Regions from separate parts of the Halomonas sp. A3H3 genome, predicted to be linked through region 1. Evidence: predicted binding sites of a transcription regulator. Region 1 holds the regulator's gene; each other region holds the start of a gene.
The links. The regulator PhoB, encoded in region 1, activates phosphate uptake and scavenging genes when phosphate is short. The targets are predictions, from matches to a motif close to TGTCATANNNNTGTCANA.
Positions count from the first base shown of each region.

Region 2: a site for PhoB is predicted at 1,518-1,535, ahead of phnD (phosphate/phosphite/phosphonate ABC transporter substrate-binding protein). Genes of this name have one in related genera too.
Region 3: a site for PhoB is predicted at 1,854-1,871, ahead of HALA3H3_RS16760 (DUF6482 family protein). Genes of this name have one in related genera too.
Region 4: a site for PhoB is predicted at 2,135-2,152, ahead of HALA3H3_RS17865 (PstS family phosphate ABC transporter substrate-binding protein). Genes of this name have one in related genera too.

Region 1 is NZ_HG423343.1:1,898,455-1,902,975, reverse strand. It holds gene phoR (phosphate regulon sensor histidine kinase PhoR) at 1-758, opposite strand, end outside; gene phoB (phosphate regulon transcriptional regulator PhoB) at 761-1,450, opposite strand; gene ubiA (4-hydroxybenzoate octaprenyltransferase) at 1,576-2,466, opposite strand; gene HALA3H3_RS08385 (chorismate--pyruvate lyase family protein) at 2,502-3,077, opposite strand; gene HALA3H3_RS08380 (NAD(P)/FAD-dependent oxidoreductase) at 3,215-4,405, shown strand; gene HALA3H3_RS08375 (HU family DNA-binding protein) at 4,514-4,521, shown strand, end outside.
Region 2 is NZ_HG423343.1:1,444,243-1,448,763, forward strand. It holds gene phnC (phosphonate ABC transporter ATP-binding protein) at 1-440, opposite strand, end outside; gene phnD (phosphate/phosphite/phosphonate ABC transporter substrate-binding protein) at 518-1,483, opposite strand; gene HALA3H3_RS06305 (EAL domain-containing protein) at 1,598-3,355, opposite strand; gene HALA3H3_RS06310 (alkaline phosphatase D family protein) at 3,518-4,521, opposite strand, start outside.
Region 3 is NZ_HG423343.1:3,738,938-3,743,458, forward strand. It holds gene dnaB (replicative DNA helicase) at 1-1,368, shown strand, start outside; gene HALA3H3_RS16755 (hypothetical protein) at 1,476-1,769, shown strand; gene HALA3H3_RS16760 (DUF6482 family protein) at 1,967-2,269, shown strand; gene HALA3H3_RS16765 (thiol-disulfide oxidoreductase DCC family protein) at 2,285-2,683, opposite strand; gene HALA3H3_RS16770 (cryptochrome/photolyase family protein) at 2,680-4,269, opposite strand; gene hemH (ferrochelatase) at 4,400-4,521, shown strand, end outside.
Region 4 is NZ_HG423343.1:3,957,211-3,961,731, reverse strand. It holds gene pstC (phosphate ABC transporter permease subunit PstC) at 1-965, opposite strand, end outside; gene HALA3H3_RS17865 (PstS family phosphate ABC transporter substrate-binding protein) at 1,061-2,074, opposite strand; gene HALA3H3_RS17860 (sulfite exporter TauE/SafE family protein) at 2,205-2,936, opposite strand; gene HALA3H3_RS17855 (multidrug effflux MFS transporter) at 2,983-4,170, opposite strand; gene HALA3H3_RS17850 (STAS domain-containing protein) at 4,311-4,521, opposite strand, start outside.

The DNA.
Region 1 (4,521 bases):
ATCCGCTGGGTCTGTTCCTGCATTTGCTGAATACTACGTCCCAAGCGCGGCGGAAGCTGGTCGGAGATATCACTGTAGGTTTCCAAATAGCCGGAGAGAACGGTCAGCGGCGTACGTAACTCATGGGAAACGTTGGCGACAAAGTCGCGCCGCATCTGCTCAAGACGATGCAAGCGGGTGATATCGCGAGCCATCACTAAGCGTTCGTCGTCACCATAGAGGGTAATTTGATACTGCAGGATTCGCCGTTCATCAATCGGTGAGGTGAGCGTTAACGGCTCACTGTAGTTACGCGAATTAAAATAGCTGATAAAGCCCGGGTCGCGCAGCAGGTTGGTAATGTGTTGACCACGATCATGGGCGGTTTGTAGCCCCAGCATGGCGGTGGCGGCGCTGTTCCACCACTCCAAATCACCGTGGCGATCAAGCATGACCACGCTATCACGCATTGCTTCAGACGACTCTTGAATACGTGCCAAAGTAGCCCGCAGACGGCTTTGGGTGATGCGCTGACTTTTTTGATAGCGGTATAAACGATCGAATAGCTCGCCCCACATCCCGCGAGCGGCAGGCGGTTCATCGTTAGGGTGGAGGGTGAGCCACAAATAGAGTTCGCGTAACTGTCGTAAGTGGTAAAACAGGCATCCCGCAAGCCCTGCTGCGAGCCCCAGCCCAGCCGAGCCCAACAGCCAGCCCAAGCAAGTGCCCAGCGTGGCCAGCCACGCTATTCGCCACAGCTCACGACTCCATAAACGCACATTTACACCCGTGCAGAGAAACGGTAACCGGTACCCCGAACCGTTTGGATCAGGTTTTGATGCACGTCACCCAGCGCTTTACGCAAGCGGCGGATATGCACATCGACCGTGCGCTCTTCAACGTAAACATTGCCGCCCCACACTTGGTCAAGCAGCTGGCTACGTGTGTAAGCGCGCTCTTGGTGAGTCATAAAAAACTGCAGCAAACGGTACTCGGTGGGGCCCATTTCCAGCGCTTTGCCGTGGGCACTTACCCGGTGGCTCACCGGATCAAGCAGCAGGCCGTTAATCTCAATCGGGTCTTCAACGCCACGTGGCGTCGCACGGCGCAGCACCGCTTTTAGCCGTGCCACCAATTCCCGGGGTGAAAAAGGCTTGGTGATATAATCATCGGCACCGGCTTCAAGCCCTTGAATTTTATTATCCTCTTCGCCTTTCGCGGTGAGCATAATAATCGGGATTTCAGCGGTGGTTTCTTCACGTTTTAGGCGTCTCGCCAGCTCAATACCGCTAGTGCCGGGCATCATCCAGTCCAGCAGCAGTAAATCGGGTTGGTGGTCGACCACCATGGCATGGGCATCCTGGGCGTTATCCGCTTCGAGCACGCGATAGTCAGCCATTTCCAGCGCTACCGCGATCATCTCGCGAATCGACGCCTCATCATCGACAATCAGAACGGTCTTGGCGGTCATACCAGAGCCTCACGGTGTTCAAAGAAACTAGTTCAAAGAAAAACAGTTCAAAGATAAACAGATCAATGACATGTCAGTGACGATAACACCATGACTTGATGACAATTACATGACAATCGCCTCGATCAGCCAGCCGCAGGCCACCAACTTAGCGCGATACCGGCAAAAATCAGCAGTCCCGACCAGTGATTATTGAGAAACGCCTGGAAGCAGGCATCCCGCTCCTGGTCGCGAATTAAGCGCTGCTGATGCAGAAAAGTCGCTGCCATTGCCGCTAGCCCTAACCAGAAGAAACCACCTAAACCAACCCGCCAGCCTACCCAAGCCAGCAACCCCAGGGTGGCTAGCTGGAGTAAGCCGATAATCAAACGATCCGCATTTCCAAACAGCACGGCCGTCGATTTAATGCCAATTTTTAAATCGTCGTCGCGATCGACCATGGCGTACTGGGTATCGTAGGCCACTGTCCAGCACACATTAGCGCAGAATAGCAGCCATGCTTCCAGCGGCACGTGGCCGAGCACGGCGCCAAAAGCCATCGGAATTGCCCAGGAAAAAGCCGCGCCCAGCACCACCTGAGGAAAGTGGGTATAGCGCTTCATAAACGGATAAATAATCGCCAGCAGCACCCCGCCCAGCGAGAGCAGCACCGTAAACCAGTTGGTCAGTAATACCAGAATAAACGCAGCGGCCACCAGGGCGATAAACAGCAGTTGAGCTTCGGTTTCGCTGATACGGCCCGTCGCTAGCGGACGTTGTTTTGTGCGTTTCACATGCCCATCGAAGTGGCGATCCGCATAGTCATTGACCACGCAGCCCGCAGCGCGCATCACATAAACGCCGGCCACAAAAATCAGCAGCACATTTCGCCCTGGTACACCTTCCGCAGCCACCCATAATGCCCACAGCGTCGGCCACATCAAAAGCCATGTGCCTATCGGCCGATTCAAGCGCATCAGCTGTAAAAAATCTGCCACGCGAGCCCATCCCTTCGGCCGCAACAGTGAACGATCCATGCTTACCTCACGAAGAATAAGATGCAGGCGCTAGCCTAGCGCGAAGGCAGGCCAAGATCATCCGCCATCGCCGTCAAAAAATACTCTTGCACTAATAATGACAGACTGCCGTGCTTACAGCCGTGATAAAAAACAGAGCGCCTTCCCCAGGCACAGCCTTCCTGTATGCCGTTGACGCTAGCAAACTGGGGGGAATGCGTCGTTACTTCCAATGGCCCACGCACTAAACCCGGCTGGCGAAATAGCCAACTACCTAGCGAGCGCTCGCCCAAGCACTCTAGCCGTTGGCCCTTTACCTGTGAGAGCGGGGCGACCGAGCGCGCCACCACCCATGGCGTTCCATCTAAGCACAGCGCCACTTCCCGCAGCCAGGCGTAACGCTTGGCACCAATGCCCAGCGCCTGAGCCTCATCCTGGCGCGGCCAACCAACCCCCTGGCGCAGCAGTCGTACTCGAAACGGCTTCTCGCCACCTGCGACCATTAAGCGGGCGGTTAACGAGTCGGTGGAGGCAACCCACTGCCACCAGGAAGCACTCATCGCCGGGCGCGCCGCATCAATCGGGCGCCAGCGGGAAAATAGAGGAGTTTGCCGAAAAGCAGCAGCCGTCACCGAGTTCTCCAGGGCAATTAACGGGTTGGCTAGTGTAACATGGGCACTGAAAGGCTTTTGTTTCAGCAACTTTTTTAACGACTCGGTTTAGCGCTTCTTTTTTCGCAATCTTATTTAGCAACTTTTTTGGTGTCTGCATGCCCGCCACCCAAACACAGAAAACCTCTTCGCACGCTGCGCTGGTGATTATTGGCACTGGAATGGCAGGGGTTGGCCTTGCCCGGGCGTTGCGCCGATTGGGCGACCAACGCTCAATCACGCTGGTGAGCGCCGACAGCGGCGATGATTACAGCAAGCCGTTGCTCTCCACCGGCTTCGCCAAGGGCCTGGTGCCCGAACAATTAGCCCAGCGCAGCGCTACTGACCTGGGCGAAGAGCTAAATGCCCAAATGGTTATCCACACCCAGGTAACCGCACTGGATGTGGATAACCAAACAATTCTGCTCGAAGGCGGCATGGTGCTCGGCTACGACACACTGGTACTGGCCACTGGCGCTGCACCACGGGTGCCCTTCAGCATTGAACCCAGCGTAGCCCCACGCTGCTTTACCATTAACGACCTGGATGACTACCGCCGCTTTCACACGGCGCTAGGCCAGGGCCCTGCACGGGTGGCGATTGTTGGCGCGGGGCTGGTCGGCTGTGAATTTGCCAACGACCTCCACGCTGGCGGCCATCGTGTCAGCCTCATTGCCCCAGAAGGAACCCTACTTCCTCGCTTGCTGCCACCGCCCTTAGGGAACGCCCTAGGCGATGCCTTTAGCGAAGCAGGTATCCATCTTCACCTTGCACGTTCGATTGATTCGATAGCGGCCGAAAGCGGCGAAGATATCGTATTACGTCTGGATAACGGCGACGCTGTCAGCGCTGATCTCGTGTTGATGGCAACCGGCCTTGTACCTCGCACAGCACTTGCCGAATCGGCTGATTTAAACGTATCACCTGGCGGTATAGTCGTTGACCGCCAGTTGCGTACATCGCACCCCAATATCCACGCCCTGGGCGATGCAGCCTGCGTAGACGGTGTTAATGCCATGTACGTGCAGCCACTACAAGCCAGCGTTAAGGCGCTGGCGGCAACCCTTTCAGGCGCGCCCACGCCGGTTAGCTTCGGTGCTTGGCCGGTAGTGGTTAAAACGCCGCTGCTACCAGTGGTGGCCTACCCGCCAACGAACACGCCTGAGCACTGGCGAATTGAAGGCGAAGGCGGTGATATCAGTGCCTTGGCTGAAAATAAAGACGGTCGTTTGATTGGTTTTGCGTTGACAGGCGGCTGCGTGAGAAGGAAAGTGGAGCTTTCCAGAGCAGCACCTGCACTGCTAGGCTGATTTTCGTCGCGTTCACGACTAGGCTAGAGAAGCTAACCTAATCGGCTACGCACCCAACAACATGCATTTGTTTGATGTTTGATTTCTTTTAAAAAGGGGAGATTCCTTATGCGCAA
Region 2 (4,521 bases), 450 kb from region 1:
GACAGGGCATCGGCACGTTTATCGATGGCATGCGGCAACCCCACTCGCTCCAATAGACGGAAGGCTTCAATCACAGCCTCCTGCGGGTAGCGGCGCAGGAAGCTGCGCCAAAATCCCACATAACCGAGCTGACCTGAAAGCACGTTCTCCATCACGGTTAGGCGGTCTACTAACGCATACTCTTGAAAAATCATTCCCATGGAGCGGCGGGCATGACGCAGCTTATGTCCCGAGAGCTTCGTCAGTTCCGTGCCGTCCAGGCGAATACTGCCCTGAGTAGGCTCAACCAACCGGTTCACACAGCGAATCAGTGTGCTTTTACCCGCGCCAGATGGGCCAATCAGCGCCATCACTTGGCCTTTGGGCAGCGTTAGTTCAATATCCGTCAGCGCTCGATCCCCGGTAGGGTAACGTTTACCAACGCCGGTGAGTGTCAACATGGAAGTGCCTCATCTACATAGCGGTTCGGCCAGAAGGTTGCCCTCCTGGCCGATCGTATTGGGGTACTGCTTAAAGATTAATCGCAGTCGTAGGTCACGCCGTTGGCGTCAGCGATGGTGCGGATAACCGCCCAGTTTTCCTGATAAGTAATCGGAATAAACTGCGCTTCGCCGGAGTTGGCGAATTCTGACTCTAGGGCAGTGCCTTCCCAGTCGTAGCTGAAGAACGCATCCTGAATCTTCTCGGCAAGTTCCGGGTTCAGGTTATTCGCCAGCCCGTAAGCGGTGGTGGGGAAGGTTTGTGAGGTGTAGATAATGTCGTAATCACCTTCGTTCACTACACCGCGGGAAATCATCCGCTTGCCTACGGAGTTAGCAATCGCCGCCGCGTCGTAATCTTCGTTAACCACGCCGAGAATGGAGTTGTCGTGAGAACCAGAGAAAGCGGTCTCAAAATCTTCACCCGCTTCCATACCGTACTCAGAGCGCAGCAGCGCCGAGGGGGCGCGGAAGCCAGAGTTAGAGGTTTCTGAGGTAAACGCTAGTTGGCGACCCTGCAAGTCTTCAACGGCTTCAATGCCGCTTCCGGGGTAGGTAATGATCTCCATTTCATAGCCAAAACTGCCATCTTCCGCGGCCATCATGGCGAAGGGGCGGAAACCACCGCAGTTAACCGCGACCGGTACGCCACCGGTATTGAAACCGGCTACGTGGAGACGGCCAGCGCGCAGCGCTTCCTGCTGGGCAGCATTGGACTGCACCGGGAAGAACTGGACTTTTTTGCCGGTGGCTTCGCTCAGGTGATCCAAAAAACCAGACCAGACATCAGCGTAAACCGCAGGATCTTCAACCGGCGTATAAGCAAACACCAAGGTATCCGGATCCACCCACTGTGACTCGTCGCTGGGAACATCGGCAACCATATCGCCATCGTTATCCACATAGCGCGATGAAAGATCCGCAGAGGCGTTCACTGCGACCAAGGCGAAGGCACTGGCAACGGCGGCACTGATTAACGTGCGGGAGAGGGATAATGTCTGCATGGGTCACCTGTAGCGTTCTGTAGAGTTATTAAAAGATGACAACATCCTGACGACTCCAGATGACAAAAATGGGGCACTTATATGACCACTTCGTGACGTTTTGGCGAAGGACAGTTAATCTACAGCTTGAAAAGCCTCGTGACCGCGGCGCTCTACAAACAGGCTGTTACCGGGAATTTTTTTCGCCTGGTGCTTCAGCTCAGAAAGCTCGCCTGCGATATCCAGCGATTGGCAGGTAGTCGTATCATGGATGGGTTTTACCGCAATCGAGACGCTCACAAAGGGAAAAAACGTCATTCTATTTTGACGGTTTTCGATGTGAATCCCGCCCTGAAGGCGGTCAGCCTCTTCATAGAAGCCCGGAGCCATCACCTCGAATGAGTGTAGAATTTGCTGACAAACACTTTCCCAGTACTCAAGCGGCAGCAACATCATAAAATCATCGCCGCCAATATGGCCAATAAAGCCCCCGGCATTCTCTACCTGTGCTTGCAGCAGCCGCGATAGCGAAATGATGATGTGGTCACCTCGGGCGTAGCCATAGGCATCGTTAAAGGCTTTAAAGTTATCCAAGTCAACATAGGCCGCAGCAAACCCATGCCCGGAGGCCAAATAAGCCGCCAGGGTTTCATTGATCAGGATATTACCCGGCAGGCCGGTGAGCGGGTTGGCATGCCGCGCTTGGCGCACCTGAATCGCGGTAATCTCACGCAAAAGGTCAACGATATTGCCCATCCCCAGGTAGTCACCGTTAGCGTTAACGATGACAAAGTCCTCTTGCTCAATATCCCGGCTGTCGGTCAACTTCTGACTCAAAATCTCAAGCGGAGTATCCGCTTCGGCCACCAGCATGCGTGCATCAGCAACGTCCAGCACACGGCGCTTGGCATAAAGCGAATGGCTATAGGGGTTGGTAAATAGAGTTAAAAACGAGTTGCGTCGCACCACAGCCACGGGCTTACCATTCTCCAGCACGGCCACACAGCGCAAACTGGGTTGTTGGCGAAATCGCTCGGAGATATACGGCACTGCGCAATCCGTAGTTATGGCATCGGTAGCCCGTAAAATCGAGCGCGTGGTGCGACCCGCAGGGCTTTTTAATTGGGTGCTCGCTGGCAGCACCATATTGAGTTCTAAAGGCGGCTGCTGGTTGGGTCGGGCGAAATAGAAGCCTTGTAGTAGTGCGAGCCCACGGTCGAGTTCCCACAAGCAAAGATGCTCAGCAGCGGTCTCCACCCCTTCGGCGATCACTTGGCAGTCCAGGCTACGCGCCACATCGAGAATCGAACGCAGGAACTCTCGCTTGGCAGGATCCTGGTCAATGCCGGAGATAAAGTGTCGGTCGAGTTTAACGAAATCCGGGCGCAGCTCCGACCAGTGGCGCAGGCTTGAGTGACCTGCACCGAGGTCATCCAGCGCCACCTGGAAGCCCATGGTGCGGTAGTGATCCACCGCTTGGCGCATTAGCTCGTAGTCGTGGATTGGCACGTGTTCAGTGAGCTCGATCACCACCCGCTCTGGGGGCAAGCCGCTGTCACGAATAAAGCCAAGCGTTAAGCCTTCGCGAAAATCACGCTCTACGATCGTCAACGGCATAACGTTAAGAAACAGCAGGCCCGGCAGATCGAGCTCTGCAAAGCGGTAGATGGCTAACCGTCGGCAGAGTATATCTAATTCCACCAGCTTTCCGGCCTGAGTGGCTACTTCAAACAGTCGTAACGGCGAGTGAAGCGGCGATGTTTTAGGCCCACGAATCAGTGCTTCGTAGCCATAAATCGCCTGCTGGCTGGCATCCACAATGGGCTGAAAGAGCACGTGCAACTCTTCTGTTGCAATAATCTTTTGCAACCACTGCGATTCTTGTGCGGTCATTTGCCTGCTGCCCTATTCTGCCACCCTAATAACCAGCGGTGGTTCCTATGATGTGTCACCTTCCCTGGAGTTGGTTGATAAGCTGCAAGCAAGCGTGCGTCATTTTTGTGACGCTATAATGACAATCATCAAGGACATCAGTCAGTTGACGCTACACTGACGTTAAATGAGCGGTTTCTCCCGCGCCGGAAAGACCACCTCGCTACCGTCGGCGTCGAGCTGTCGGATATCGATAGGGTGGCCTTTTTCATCCAGCGTTACTAAGCCAATGCCGCTGGCGTTCCACAGCCGTTCACCCGCGCTGGCGCGGTCAGGATCGCGGGGGTGAACGCTTAGTTTGCGGCGCTTGGTGAACCAATTAAGCGGCGACCACGGCGCGTAGAGCCAGCGATTGAGCCGGTCAAAGGTATTGAGCAGGTTTTTGGGAAAGGTGTTTTTGATCCCGCTTGAGGTGATCTGCCACAGATGGGGAGAACGGCGCTGATGACGCACCACAATGTCGTAGACAAACGAGTAGTGCACGTCGCCAGATAGAATCACGTAGTTGCCTGGGGTTTTGGAGTGCTGCCAAATTTGCAGCAGCGTATTGGCCGCTCCCCGGTGAGCCATCCAGTTTTCGGCATCCACCACCAGCGGCTTACCAGCAAGGGTAAACAGCTTTTGGATTCCCTCTATCAACTTGACGCCGAACATCGGTGCGGGAGAGACAATCACCGCACTTTTGGCCCCCATTAGCGCCTGCTGCATTTCCATTAGCGCCTCCCAGTCCATCAAGCCTGAAGGCCGATGCGGGCTGCGTTCGCTGCGCCAGCGCCGGGTGCGGGTATCCAGCACGATTAGTGTGGGAGTGCCGGGCACCTGAAACTCCCAGCCCTGAAAACGCAGCAGCCGCTCAATCAGCCCATCCTGTTCAGCGCAGACTAGCGGTTGGTCGCCATCACCCAGCAGGGTCAAGGCATGGTGGACTAACGGATTCAATTTATCCGGATCGTTACCCCAGGCTTGGCAAAGCAGATAGGCCACCAGGGCGTTACCGATAATTCGCTTAGAGAACGGGTGACCGTAGGCGGCGCGCTCCCAGTCGGCGGTTAGGTTCCAGTCGTCGGTAACGTCGTGGTCATCGAAGATCATCAGGCTGGGCAGGTGCGCCATCACCCGAGCGCATT
Region 3 (4,521 bases), 1.8 Mb from region 1:
GATACAGAAACGGCAGCGCTAAAACTGCCGCCGCATTCATTAGAGGCGGAGCAGTCGGTACTAGGCGGGCTCATGCTAGACAACCAGGCCTGGGATAACGTTTCAGAGCGGTTGGTCGCTGATGACTTCTACCGCTATGAGCACCGTTTGGTGTTCAACGTGATGATTCATCTGGCTGAAGCCGGTCAGCCGCTGGATGTGGTGACGCTTTCTGAAGCGCTGGAAGCGCGTGATCACTTGGATACCGTAGGCGGCCTGGCGTTTTTGGCAGAGCTTGCTCGTAACACGCCCTCTGCCAGTAATATTCGCGCCTATGCTGATATCGTGCGTGAGCGGGCAACGCTGCGCAAGCTGATCCGTGCGGCTAATCAAATTGCCGATAGTGCCTTTACTCCCCAGGGGCGCCCGGCTGATGAATTGCTTAACGAAGCCGAGCGGTTAGTGTTCCAGATTGCCGAGGAGCGCCCCAAAACGGGCGGCCCCATTGGCATGAGCGATCTATTGACCAAGGCGGTGGATCGTATTGATGAGCTGTTTAATCTGAAAGGTGAAATGACCGGGCTTTCCACTGGTTTTCGTGATCTGGATGAAATGACCACCGGGTTGCAGCCATCCGATATGGTGGTCATCGCCGGTCGACCCTCGATGGGTAAAACGACCTTCGCTATGAACCTGGTTGAACATGCGGTGATTTCCAGCGACAAGCCAGTCATGGTGTTCTCCATGGAGATGCCCGCAGAGTCGCTCATGCTGAGGATGCTGTCTTCCCTGGGCCGAATCGATCAAACCCGTGTGCGTACCGGGCAACTGGAGGACGAGGATTGGCCGCGTTTAACCTCAGCGGTTAATCTGCTCAAAGACAAACAGCTGTTTATCGACGACACCGCGGCCTTGTCGCCTAACGAAATGCGCTCAAGGTTGCGCCGTGTGGTGCGTGAACATGGCAATATCGCACTGGTCATGATCGATTATCTTCAGTTGATGCAGATCCCTGGCTTTAGCGAAAACCGCACCGGTGAGATTTCCGAGATTTCGCGCTCCTTGAAGGGGTTGGCGAAAGAGTTTAACTGCCCTGTGGTAGCTCTTTCTCAGTTGAACCGCTCCTTGGAGCAGCGCCCCAACAAACGCCCGGTTATGTCGGATCTGAGGGAATCTGGTGCGATCGAGCAGGATGCCGACGTCATTGCCTTCGTTTATCGCGATGAGGTCTATAATCCAGATAATCCCGACAATCAGGGGATTGCTGAGTTAATTATCGGTAAGCAGCGTAATGGTCCTATTGGCACGGTGCATATGGCCTTTATCGGCAAATATACCCGCTTTGAGGATTTGGCCCCGGATAGTTACGGCCAAGCGTTCGGCGACTAAGTTAATGATGACTGGTTTGTGATGACAGGCTAGTGATAAGTAGCTTGAGGATGGGGGGCGAGTTCGTATAATGCCTCACCCACGATATGTAAAAACGGGAGCAGCAAATGGCAGGTGGATTTCGGCGCGGTAACCGGCAGCGTCTTCCTAAGTTAGAAGGTCGCGGTGAGCTAGAGGCGATAGAGCGCGAAGGCCCTTTTAAAGAGTGGCTAGGTATGCCGGATCTTTATCGCTACCATTTAGTGGTCGCAGGCGAGAAGTATAGTTACCAGACTGAAGATGGTGAGCTGCCTGTGACGGTGGGAGATAAGGTCGTGTTCCGCTACAAAGAGACTAAAGGCGGCAACTGGATTGACCGCAATTCGCTTGGCAAAGCGATCGACCCCTCTGAATATCAATGATCGATTGATATCTTGACCTGCCGGTCAGGAACTCTCTTGCGATATTGACCTCCTAGCTATTAATGTCTAGTTATTGCTTATTGTCATTACATTGCAATGACAGGGCAATAGAAGTGTCATGGGGCGCAGTCATGCTGTGCCCTGATGACATGCCGTCTGGCATAACGTATGAAATAGCCAAATAATAGGAGGGAACCATGGAACTTAAGGATCTTAAGCAGTTTGTCGCCAATCACGACAATTTTGAAATTCGCGTGATTACCCATTCGGGCAGCCGTTTTTATCAGATTGAGCTGGAAGACGTTGAAGGCGAGCGCCATATGCTGACGCAGCGTACCAAGCCAATGCTGTTTCGCTCGCTGGATGATGCCTATATGGATCTCAAGCGCGCCGGGATTCATCGCGCTTACCTGGTACAGCATGTGCCCCACGATGAAGTGATAGGCCGCGATGCGCACTATAGTGAGCCGCTCACATCGCGTATGCCGCTTGTTTTTTAACGCTGTTCACACCCATCAACGTTTAGTCTGACGCTTTTCCCACCACTGCCCAAGCCGAATTCGGCGACGGGCAAAAAACCGGTAGCCGGCATTCATTATGCCGTGTACTCCCGGAAAGCACGAAAACCTCACCAGCCGCCGATAGCCCAACACTGCATAGAGGGCACGGCTGGCATCCATGCCGATATACCATTTCCCTTGGCTATCACGCAGGTGCAACTGGCCCATCATGGCGTTAAAGTCCTGCCCATACGCCTGAGCGTTAAAATCACGTGCCTGGATATCTACCAGCGCGATGTGTTCCCGATGGCGATGCTTTTCCAGCCACGCGACTTCCTGTTGGCAAAAGGGGCAGTGACCATCGTGAAATAGCATAACTGGCGGTGCAGCATGTAGTGGCGTGTAGCGGCTCATGGTGACTCCTGGTTGGTATTGGCCGAATAACCTGCTGTGTGGTAGGGCTGCCCGTAGTCAGGCGATGTTTCCAATTGATCCAAAAAGTGCTCAGCCTGTTGGCGGATAGCCTCGCGCTTCTCATCGGCCATGCGGTTGAGGGAGCCGTAAATCAGCTTCATACGAGGGTTCTTACTCAGGCGCTCAGCGTTGGTTTCGAGAAAGTGCCAGTAAAGGCTGTTGAAAGGGCAGGCTTTTGGCCCCGTGACCTGCTTGGGTGAGTAACGGCAGTGCTGACAATGGTCGGACATTTTGTCGATATACTTGCCCGACGCACAGTAGGGCTTCGAGCCCATTAAGCCGCCGTCGGCATGGAGCACCATCCCCAGCGTATTAGGCAACTCTACCCACTCACTGGCATCGGCATAAACCGCCAAGTACCAGTCGCATAGCGCCTCAGGTTTAACTCCGCATAGTAAGGCGAAATTGCCTGTCACCATCAGTCGTTGAATATGGTGGGCGTAGCTATTGTCGATGGTCATCTGAATAGCGCGCTGTAGGCAGCGCATATCGGTATCCGCGTCCCAGTAAAACGCGGGCAGATCGCGCTCAAAACCTAATTGATTAGCGCTTTTGTAGCTAGGCATCTGTGTCCAGTAGAGCCCTCGCACGTACTCGCGCCAGCCAAGTATCTGGCGGATAAACCCTTCGACGGCGTTGATCGGCACATCTCCGTCATAGTAGCGCTGCTCGGCGGCTTCGCAGACTTCATGGGGCGACAGCAGGCCGATGTTCATCGCAGCTGAGAGGCGCGAGTGATACAAATAAGGTGCAGAGTCACTGATTGCATCTTGATAGCGGCCAAAATCAGCCAATCCATGGTCTATAAAATGGTGTAAATCCACCAGCGCTTGTCGACGAGTGACTGGCAGGTTGAAATTATCCAGAGACCCCATATGGTCGCCAAAATGGCGCTTGGCATCGTTTAGCGCTTCTTGGGTGATCGCATCCTGGCGATGTTGAGGTAGCTCAGGGAAATCCAGTGCGGCTTTGATAGGCTGGCGATTGTCGTGGTCAAAATTCCATTTGCCGCCAACGGGTTCGTCGCCCTCCATCAAGTACCCGGTGCGCTTGCGCTGTTCCCGGTAAAAGTACTCAAGGCGTAGCTGTTTGCGGCCGCTTGCCCATTGGCTAAAGTCATCGGGTGTAGTGAAAAAGCGCTCGTCCTCAAGAAGTCGCCACGGAATCGTTGCGTTTTCGCGCTGCTGCATCTTCTCCCAAAGCCGCCATTCGCCAGGTCGGGCAACGCGTATCTCATCGCAGCCATACTGTTGTGCGATGCGTTCAGCTTCTTCAATAAGGGAGTGGCAGTTATCTGCATCATCCAGCGCGCTGTAGTGCACTTGAAAGCCTTTTTCGCGCAGTGCCTGGGCAAAGTGACGCATGGCAGCCAAAAAGAGGCCAATTTTATGGATATGATGGGGAACATAGCGCGCTTCCTCGGTAACTTCGCACAGGGCAACCACGGCATTGGCGGGCGCGTCTTGCAGCGTTGTGAGTGAAAACGAGAGCTGGTCGCCGAGCACTAAAAGCAAAGGCTTGGACATAAGTTGGCCTGTAGTTATACAAATAATGCCGATAGTATAACTTTATGCCGCCACTTTGCCGAAAAGTGATAAGATTTAATTAATTGATAGATGTACTGAGCACCATCGTTATTTTTCAGGAGCATGAGTAATGACCGAGAATGTCGTCAAGGATCAGCCGGGCGAGGGCCGCTTGGCCCATGCACCCAGCGAGCATCCGCCGGTAGCGCGCGCCAAGGTGGGTGTTGTGCTGGCAAACCTGGGAACCCCGGA
Region 4 (4,521 bases), 2.1 Mb from region 1:
ATAATCCCCGGCATGGCAGCGGGCACTACCACATCACGAATCGTTTCCCCTTTGGTCATACCGAGTGCCAGCGACCCCTGGCGCATGCTATCGGGCACCGAATTGATCACATCATCAGATAGCGATGAGATAAACGGAATGATCATAATGCCCATCACAATGCCGGGTGCCAGTGCATTGTTATAAGACGCATCGAGCCCCAGAAAACCGGCAATATTGACAATGATCGGCGCCACGGTGATGGCGGCAAAAAAGCCATAAACGACGGTAGGAATACCTGCCAATACTTCTAACACCGGCTTGGCGACGGTACGCACTTTGCGCGGTGCAAATTCAGACATATAAATCGCTGAAAGCAAACCGATAGGCACCGCCACCAGCATAGCGATGGCGGTAATCATAAAGGTGCCAGCAAACAGCGGTACCGAGCCAAACTCAGCGCCGCTACCATCACCGCGACCCGCGGATGCTAAAAAGCTCGCGCCTGGATTCCAAGTGGTGCCGGTGATGAACTCCCAGAAGCTGTGCATTTGGAAAAAGCGCAGCGCCTCGGAAATAATCGAAATTAAAATACCAAAGGTCGTCAAAATGGAGATTAACGCTGCCCCAGCCAGGGTCATGCGAATGACCCGCTCAATGGCTTGACGGGCATGAAAATCGGGTTTTACTTGATTAAGACTCACCAGTAGCCCGATGGCTGCTATCACTAAGCTCGCCGCCAGCAGATAAAGCGTAGGAATGTCGGCGCCCATTAGAAGCAAAACGAAAGCGCCCAAGGCACTCACTACCACGGCTGGCCCGGCGGTGGAGAGTACTGTAAACCAAGCGTATTGGTCAGGCTGGGCGAACATCGCCGTACCCGCGCTACGTAACCGAGTGGCTTTTGAACGGCCAGCAAAAAAAGCCAGCAGCCCCAGCAGCAATAATGCACTGCAAAAAATCAGAAGAAGCTGGTTGGTCTGCATCGCATCTCTCTCACGTGGTCACCGGTTAAGAAACCTATCAACAATAACGGGTCGGCAGCTTGCGCTGCCGACCACTTTTAATCTGACCTACCAACTTACTTAAGAACGTCTGCTGTCATTGAAGTGCGATCTGCAACAGCCTGGCGCCACTCTTCGCGCTCTTCTTCTGGCAGAACGATCAAGCCGATATCACGCAAGTAGCCGTCATCGCCAATCATCATTTCGCTCATAAACATATCGACGTAATCGTACATCGGCGGGACGTCTTCAGCGTGCTGGTTCTTCACGTAGAACCACAGTGAACGCGCGATAGGATAGTCACCGGAGCTGATCGCCTCAGCTTCAGGATCGACGCCATCAATACTGGCGGCGCTGATCGTGTCAGTATTCTCTTCAAGGAAAGAGTAGCCGAAGATACCAAAGGCACCGGTGTCTTCTGAAAGACGCTGAACGATCAGGTTGTCGTTTTCACCGGCATCGATGTAAACACCGTCAGAACGAATATCGGTGTAGCCTTCATCGCCGTAAACATCCATACCCTCAGACGCAGATTCCATTACCAGCTCTTCAAAAGCATCGCGGGTACCCGAAGTTGTCGGCGGCCCATAAATGGAGATTTCACGGTCTGGCAGCGAAGAATCGATCTCGCTCCAGTTGGTGTAGGGGTTTTCAACTAACTCGCCATCAACCGGCACCATGGCAGCTACCGCCATGAAGATCTGTTCGCGGGTTAAAGCAATGTCATCGTTTTCGCTTGATTGACCCAATACGATGCCGTCAGAACCGATTTTAGCCTCGGTGATATCGGTAACGCCGTTCTCTTCACAACGCTCAAACTCAGACACTTTCATGCGACGAGAAGCGTTAGTAATGTCGGGTGTGCCTTCACCAACACCATTACAGAACAGACGCAAACCGCCGCCCGAACCAGTCGATTCAATAACAGGCGTCGGGTTACCAGTAGTCGCACCGAACTCTTCCGTTACGTAGCTGGCAAACGGGTAAACGGTACTGGAACCAACGATTCGGATTTGATCACGGGCTTGAGCAACACCGGCAACGCTCATTACAGCAGCCGCGATAACGGTGGTTTTTAGAATACGGTTCATGCGAAATACTCCTGTTCATGTAGGGATCTGGCCTTCGCAAGGCATACCTTGCACTGGTTCCATGACAACTTCATGACAGCGAGCAAAACGTAGAAAATTTTTCGTTACATAGAGGCAACCCGACCTTACATCACCACAAAAGTCCTAGCGCTGCGAGGGTGCATAACGCCAGCGAGGCACCTTGCAGCAGGCGCCGGTCTAAACGGTGAGCTACGGTATCTGCCAAGGCATTACCTATTAATACTGCAGGCAGGAAGGTAAGCGCGACCTGGAAATGCCAAAGCTGAATCTGGTCAGCCAAGGCAAGGGTGATTAAGGTCAATAGAGAGGTCAAAATAAAAAAGGCGGCTAGATTGCCGCGCACACGATCAGCGGGTAAGCCGTGCATCAGCAACACGATGGGAGGGCCACCAATAGCCGCAACGGTGCCAAAAATGCCAGAGAGCACCCCTGCGCCAAACAGCGTTATTCGGTTTACCGGCAACTGAAAGCGGCACAAGGTGACGAGTACCGCAAACAGGACGATGACCGCAATCAGCTTTTCTAACACAAACATGGGGGCGGCGAGTAGCAGCCAAATACCCAGCGCATTGCCGGGAAGGCGCCCCACTAGTGCCATGCCAATGGAGTCCAGGCGCACCTCGTGCCAGTAATGACGCACCATCATCAGGGAGACGATAAATCCGAACAGTACCAGAGTGACCGGCACCAGACGAGGCTCTAGCATCAACAGTAGCGGTGCGCCAATAATGGCCAAACCAAAGCCGGTAGCGCGCTGCACAAAAGCACCCATTAACAGTACGGCGGAGCAAGCTAACCAAGTGCCCATCGGCATATTGACCCAAGCCAGTATGCTATCCATTCAACTTATCCATTCAAACTATCCATACGCCCTATCCATTTGAAAACTATTCATCCGCAGCAGGTGCTTTAGTCAGTTTGCGCACACCGATATTGCCTAGCAACGCAGCGCCCAGCATGGTGAGTACCATGGGCCAAAGATGCTCTACCTCGAACAGCCCTACCATCACTCCCGCGAGGGCGCCGCAGGTAAACTGGATCCCGCCCAGTAGCGCCGTTGCCGTGGCGCTGATATGGCCAAAATGATCCAGTAACGACGAAATCGCGTTGGGTGTAATCAGCCCGATCATACCGGTAAACAGCATAATCAACGGCACCACGATCACTAGCGACGCGATGTCCAGGGCGGTCACCGCTACCAACCCAAGCGCGGCCACCAGTTGTATAAGCAACCCTAAACGCAAATTCTGCTGAGGAGTGCGCTTGCGGAGCAGATGAATATTGACCCGATTAGAGAGCGCAATAACGACCACGTTGACCCCAAACACTAGCGGATAAGTGCCGGGCGAGAGGCCAAAATAGTCAAGATAAAGAAACGGCGAAGCGGTCACAAAGGCAAACAGGCCCGCAAAGGAAGCCGCTACCGCACAGATATAGCCCATGCCTTCACGATGCTTAAGCACGCTGGCGTAGTTGCGTATTACCTGCCGTGGTGAAGCTGCCGGCAGCGACATATCGCGGGTTTCAGGTAACCGCGTTCCTAGCAGCCAGAGCAAAAAGCCTGCGTAAACGGCTAAGAACACAAAAATCAGCCACCAGCCGGCCACGTGCAGTAGCAAACTGCCCACTGCAGGCGCCACCAGCGGCGCCAGCATCATAATCATTGCCATGGTGGACATCACTTTGGCGGCCTCACGCCCGCTAAAGCAGTCGCGCACAATCGCCGCCGAGTTGACCACGCAGGCCCCGCCTCCCAGCGCTTGAATAAACCGCCAAGCCAGCAGCGTGGGCAAACTGTTCGCCATCGTAATAGCAAGACTTGCCAGCATAAACACCACCAATCCGCCCAACAGCACAGGCTTTCTACCCATCCGATCCGAAAGCGGCCCAAAGCATAGCTGGCCCAATGCAAAGCCGAACAGGAATACGCTGATGGAGAGTTCAGTACGGTGAATACTGGCGCCAATGCTTTCAGCAATGATACCCATGGCAGGCAAATAAGCGTCGATAGCAAAGGGTGCCAGCGCCGTATTGGCGGCAACCAACAGTGCTACCCGGCGAGGATTAAGATCCATGGGTCTCCTTAAGGCGATAATGTACGCACTGGAATAGATAGGCCGCTAATCATAGCTGATTTTAAGGCCTTTGTCGGGATTGGAGACTATCGGTAGATAGCCCTTGGGAGAGGCCAGGGGCTTATCAAGGAGAGGGGAGCTTAGTGATGCGTAGTGGCGTCTTGCGACTCAAGCATGTCAACCAGTGGCTGAAACTGCTCACGGTTATGCTCGTTCATATGCATTAAAATACGGTGGGCTTCCAGGATACGATCGCGCAGTCCCTCTTCGTCTGCCGGCTCTTGGGGCAGCTCTTCAAGCTCATTGTTGAGCGTACTCGTCTGTTGTAGCGGCGCTTCCATCAGCGTGAAG